DNA from 2 places in the Ligilactobacillus sp. JN-6 (Y).1 genome. Region 1 is predicted to be linked to the other one. Evidence: predicted binding sites of a transcription regulator. Region 1 holds the regulator's gene; the other holds the start of a gene.

Region 1 (3,189 bases):
TGTTCCAGTAAAGTCTTGGATAGCTTTTTCAAGAACTTCCTTACTGTTGATATCTAAGTGGTTCGTTGGTTCGTCTAAGATCAACAAATTATCATGCTGCATAGCTAACTTAGTCAAAAGAAGACGCGCTTTTTCACCGCCAGACAAATTCCGGACAATTTTTTTTACATCTTCCCCTCTGAATAAAAAGCCACCTAAGAGAGAACGGATATCTTTTTCTGGTGTAGTTGGATGTTCATCCCACAGTTCATTTAGGACTGTTTTTTGCGCATGCAAACCTTGCTGTTCCTGATCGTAGTATCCGTATTGAACATTAGCACCAAACTTTGCGGTACCTGAAACGAAAGGGATCTGTCCAATAATACTTTCTAATAAAGTTGATTTACCGATCCCGTTTGGGCCGACGACCGCTAAAACTTTATTTTTGCGCAATTCAACATTGATCGGTCCAGAGATCGTGTGGGCATCATGGCCAATATAACCATCGGAGACTGTTAACACAACAGAACCACTTTTTAAGCTTGGAGTGAAAGAAAAGTGTGGTCCTTTTTCATCACCTTCTGGCCTTTGAAGACGTTCCATCTTGTCCAATTGCTTCTGGCGGCTTTGAGCACGTTTACTGGTTGTAGCACGAACTAAGTTTTTGTTAACAAAATCTTGCAGCTTGTTGATCTCAACCTGCTGTTTTTCATAATCCTTCCAAGCTTGTTTTTGATCTTCTTTTTTTTGCTTCACAAACGAAGTGTAATTTCCAGGGTATGTTTTAGCTCGCTTGTGACTAATGTTGCAGACTTCTGTAACGATCTTGTCAAGGAAATAACGATCATGAGAAACGAGTAACAAAGCTCCTGGATATCCTTGGAGATAATTTTCCAGCCACTGTAATGTTTCAATGTCTAGGTGGTTTGTTGGTTCGTCCAAGACCAGTAGATCTCTTTTTTCAAGAAGCAAACGAGCCAAAGCGAGGCGTCTCTTTTGCCCACCTGACAAAGAAGATATTTTTTTGTCAAAATCTGCTTCTTCAAAATTAAAACCGTGAAGTACCGAACGGATCTCTGCTTGGTAGCCATAACCATTTTGTGCTTCAAAATCGTGCACCGTTTGGTCATATTGTTTTAATAAAGATTGATAAGTTCCAGAAGTATGATCTTTACTTTTGGCGATCTTATTTTCTAATTCATGGATCTGTTGTTCCATTTTGATCAAGCCCGAGAAGACTTTTAACATTTCATTGTAAATGGTATCTTCAGATTCTAAGCCGGTATCCTGGGCTAAGTAACCGATGGTCAATCCTTTTCGTCCAACGATTTGTCCTTCGTCAGGTTCATTTTCACCAGTGATCATTTTGATCAATGTAGATTTACCAGCTCCGTTCGGCCCGACAAGAGCGATCCGCGAATTGTCTTGGATATTCAGGTTTACGTTTTGAAAAAGTGGATCTCCAGCAAAAATACGAGCTACTTGTTGGACTTGTAATAAAAGCATAAAAATTTCACCTGCCTATTTTTATTCTACTAAACCATTTTAGCATACCTTGCAATATATCGTTGTAAATTTAAATTTTTCCAATTAAGTTGTGAACTAATGAACTTTTTGTTTGATTGTGAAATTTTATATGGTAAAATTACTTACGTGAGTATTTGTGAAAGGGGCATAAAAATGGTGAATGCAAAAATACCTAGAGCAACGGCTAAAAGATTGCCAATTTACTATCGCTATTTAGGTATATTATTTAATTCCGGTAAGAAAAGGATCTCTTCAACTGAATTAGCTGAAGCAGTTAAGGTTGATTCTGCAACGATCAGACGTGATTTTTCGTATTTTGGTGCACTAGGGAAAAGGGGTTACGGTTATGACGTTAAAAGTCTCTTAGACTTCTTTAAGAAGACGTTGAACCAAGACAAGTTGACTAATGTTGGGCTGATCGGTGTAGGTAATTTAGGACACGCGTTGTTGAATTATAATTTCCATGGCAGTAACAATGTAAGGATCAGTGCAGCTTTCGACATTGATGACCGGATCACCGGCACTATTCAAAGCGGTGTTCCAATTTACCCCATGAGTGAAATGAAGGAACAATTAGTTGAACAACAGATAGAAGTTGTTATTTTAACCGTCCCTTCTCCAGTCGCACAACGTGTTACTGATGAACTTGTTTCTGCTGGTGTTAAAGGTATTTTGAACTTTACGCCTTTACGTGTGACTGTTCAAGATAATGTACGGATCCAAAATGTCGATTTAACCAATGAATTACAAACTTTGATTTATTTCTTAAATCATGTCGATCAATAATTTAGAAAAGTGAGACCATTGATGGAGACAGTTTTAAAAAAATCGTAGAGACCTACTAGCTATAGCAAATCTCTACGATTTTTTTAGTGGATAAATAAAACAAAAAGGTTCATTAAAATATGCGAAAGCATGGAAGTCTGGATCCTACCTGTCTTTTGGTAAATGAAACAGAGTATCAAACCAATAGCGGTATAGGTCAAAAAATGACCATCCCCATGACCTAATGCAAAAAGTAGGCTGGAAAGTATTGCTGTTTGCCATGGCCTAAACCAAAAGACAAAATTTCCAAATAAAACCTTACGGAAGATCAGTTCCTCGATAAGTGGTTCTGTGATCACAATTACCAGTATATAGTACGGATACTTGGCGGCTACTGCCATTAATTGGCTAGTGTTTTCGGAAACTGCCGGCTGATGAAGGATAGCAGCCTCAAACCAAAGGAAGATCCTTTGAGTAATTAAAAGTCCGACCGTGCCGCTAAGCGACCATAGAAGCGACTTCCAAAAACCAGTTTTCTTATCTTCCAATAGATTAGTATATTTGAAATGATGCATTGACCAGATCAAACCAAGTGCTCCGAGAAGACTAAGGGTGGTCTGCACTGGATATAAAATATCATTATTGTGAATAAAGTGGAAGGCTACTTGTTGGATAAGGACTAAGATGAAATACCCTAAAAAAAGACTTAATGAATTAGATTTTAGTTTCAATTAGATGACTCCTTTGTACTGCTTCAGACATTATAGCATATTTTCTAAGAAAATTAGCACTCAGACAAAGAGAGTGACAAAAAGTACTTGCAATTTAGAAATAAAGTGTTTATTATAATAATTGTAATTGAATTAGCACTTAAGTGTGTTGAGTGCTAAAAATATATTGGAGGGATCTAGAGTGCTG
Region 2 (3,189 bases), 920 kb from region 1:
GAGGGTAATGTCTTTACCTTCGCGTTTAACGTCAGCCTTGTCCAATGGAACTGTATAAGATTCATCCGGAACTTCTTCTTTAAATGAACGATAAAGTTTCATGTGTTCAAGGAAGAAAACAGGATCATCAGAACGGATCGCTGAAGCTAACAGTCCCTTAGCGTCATACGGGCCGCTAGGGATCACCACACGTAAACCGGGAGTTTGAGCCAATAAACCTTCTAAACTGTCGGCATGCAGTTCGGGTGTGTGAACACCGCCACCAAAAGGTGCACGGATCGTGATCGGCATTTTACGTGAGCCGCCCATCCGATGGCCTGTCCGGGAGATCTGACCAGCGATCTCATCCATAGTTTCAAACACGAAACCAAAGAATTGGATCTCAGGTACCGGACGGAAGCCTTCTAAAGCAAGGCCCATAGCTAAGCCGTTGATACCTGATTCAGCTAATGGTGTATCAAAAACACGATCTTCGCCATTTTCGTCTTGTAATCCATCAGTTGCCCGGAAAACACCACCGTTACGGCCAACATCTTCACCAAAAACTAAAACTTTTTCGTCTCGTTTGATTTCTTCATCAAGGGCCTTAGTAATGGCCTTGACCATTGATAATTTAGCCATTATTTAGTCACTCTCCTTTGCAGTATAAGCATCTATCTCCGCTTGAATTGTAGGTGGGGTGTCGATAAACGTATTCTTCAGGAAGTCACTGACTTTTTGTGGTGCAAAGCTTTCAGTCTTCTTGATTGCATCATCAATTTGTTGATTGACTTCGTCTTCCCAGGATTTTTCTTCATCCGTTGACCAGATACCCTTATCTGTCAGGTACTTACGCATTCTGATCAATGGATCTTTACGTTGCCAGTCGTCTACTTCTGCGGACGTTCTGTAACGTTTTGGATCGTCACCAGACAATGTGTGTGGACCATAACGATATGTCAAAGTTTCAATTAAGACAGGACCGTTACCAGCAGTTACCCAATCACGAGCAGCTTTAGTTGCTGCGTAAACTGCTAAGGCATCCATCCCATCAACTTGAATCCCGGGGATACCTGCTGCAACAGCTTTTTGTGATAAAGCAGGAGCGGCTGTTTGTTTTGCACGCGGAACGGAAATAGCATAACCGTTGTTTTGCACAAAGAAAATTGCTGGAGCTTCATAAGCACCTGCAAAGTTGATCCCTTCATAGAAGTCACCTTGAGAAGTACCACCATCACCAGTATAAGTGTATGCTACAGTTTTCTTACCATTTTTCTTGATACCTAGAGCGACTCCAGCCGTTTGAACATATTGTGCACCAATAATGATCTGAGGTGGTAGTCCTTGTAATGATTCAGGGTACTTATTGCCATCTACATGACCGCGGGACCAGAGAAATGCTTGATAAAGCGGTAACCCGTGTTGGACAAGTTGTGGCACATCACGGTATGCAGGCAGAATAAAATCATCTTTAGTCATTGCAAAGTTTGACCCGATCTGACTGGCTTCTTCACCAGAAGTTGGTGCAAAGAAACCTAACCGGCCCTGACGATTCAACTTGGTGGACCGTTCGTTCAGTACACGTGACCAAACCATTTGTTTAAATAATTCTTTGAGTTCATCGTCTGAAAGATCAGGTAATAGATCTTTATTGACGACTTGACCTGATTCGTCCAAAATGCTGAGAGTTTCAGTATTTGGAGTACTCTTGAGTTGTTCAAAATCTATTTTTTTCATTTGTAAATTTTCCCTCCTCGAAAACTTGCTAATGATATTCTGAAAAGCTTTACCATAACGCTTTCATCCTAATGGTAATACGGTTTGAGATAAATGTAAACTTTAACAAATTGTGCACATTATATTTAAAATTTTTGTTACTACTAACAAGGCAAAAATATATAAAAATAAATTTTTATAGCCCTTCTTAGTGAATTTTTGCACATTACCTTGAATGAAATATATTATTTCGAATTAATAAGCGCAAAGTGTTAGAACTAATTGGAGAGTAACTACGCTTACCAGCAACAAAAATCACTATAACTGATATAAAAATGCGCGACTGAAATAAAGTACATAAGTAATTCACAATCTTTAGCAAAGATGTAAAAAAGTGGGTTTAATTTTAAAGGTCAGTAGCTTATGATGTGATCAGTAGATGTTATTTTGGAGTACAATCAAATAGGTCAAAGCTTTTTTCCTAATAAATTACGTTAACATGCTGAAAAGGGTGACTTATTGTTAGGTGTTAGTGTTTGGTCTTTGGGACTGTGCTGCTGTTTTCTTAGTCCGGTTCCGTGAAGCAGAAAGCTCCGCCTATCGCAGTCTAGTCATACACCGCTAAGAACCGTACTATAGCACCTGTCTCCGATAACGCTCGAGGCTTAGGCGGTTTGTTGATTCACTGTTGTTATAGTCGAGTTCCGCGTGGCAGAAGATCCCGCTTATCCTCACAGTGCAAACTGCGCACTATAAAGTCCAAGTCTGATAATGCTCGTCTTCTGGACGCCACGCTTCACGCTGTTTTCTTAGTTGAGCTGCGCATGGCTGAAAGTTGTGCCTAACCAACTTCCACACTACAATGCTGAAAAGCGCATTATAGTGCGAAAGTCAGTTAGTGCTCGCCTTCTATACGCCATGCTCCACGCTGTTTTATGATAAGGAGATTTTTATGAAAGATAATTTTGTAGCCTACCCGGTAGTGATCACTTCAGAAATAAACAACGAGTATTATGATTACTTAATTTTTCTACCGGATTTTGGAGCATACTGTCAGGCTAATAGCGTTCTTGAAGCACTTCGTGTAGCTGTTAAGTTTATTGAAAATCAAAGTTTGGCGAATGAACTGCCTCCTATGAAGCTCGAACTTCCTCAAAGCAGTAAGGGGCAACTTGTGACATTTGTAAATGTTGAGGTACCAAATAAAAAAGATGGAGATGTCTAAAAGGCGCACATAGTTTCTCGGTTGAGTAAATTAAGCAATACTAATACTCAAGTCGGAAAAATTATTAATAAAAACAGGAACGAAATCTAATTTGTTTACAAGTATTTCGTTCCTGTTTTTATTTGTTAAGAGAATGGAACAGATTTCTATTTTACCTGGCTCCAAGCGTCTTGGACTGCTGATTTAAGGGCGTAGCTTGAGGCTGAGGCACCGGCAACAGAGTCGATATCGACCGTGTTTTCTTTGATCATTTTGGCCGGCATATCTTG

What was found. The regulator Rex, encoded in region 1, represses fermentation and respiration genes when NADH is low (regulators of the CRP and FNR family bind a similar motif). The targets are predictions, from matches to a motif close to TTGTGAANTANTTCACAA.
Region 2: the regulator Rex is predicted to act here: its motif matches at 1,905-1,922, upstream of pdhA (pyruvate dehydrogenase (acetyl-transferring) E1 component subunit alpha).

What each region holds. Positions count from the first base shown of each region.
Region 1 is NZ_CM176599.1:1,762,300-1,765,488, forward strand. Features, by position in the region: gene AC3XNE_RS08130 (ABC-F family ATP-binding cassette domain-containing protein) at 1-1,485, opposite strand, end outside; gene AC3XNE_RS08135 (redox-sensing transcriptional repressor Rex) at 1,660-2,292, shown strand; gene AC3XNE_RS08140 (CPBP family intramembrane glutamic endopeptidase) at 2,376-3,002, opposite strand; gene groES (co-chaperone GroES) at 3,184-3,189, shown strand, end outside.
Region 2 is NZ_CM176599.1:846,011-849,199, reverse strand. Features, by position in the region: gene AC3XNE_RS04045 (alpha-ketoacid dehydrogenase subunit beta) at 1-621, opposite strand, end outside; gene pdhA (pyruvate dehydrogenase (acetyl-transferring) E1 component subunit alpha) at 625-1,716, opposite strand; gene AC3XNE_RS04035 (hypothetical protein) at 2,648-2,920, shown strand; gene AC3XNE_RS04030 (FAD-dependent oxidoreductase) at 3,067-3,189, opposite strand, start outside.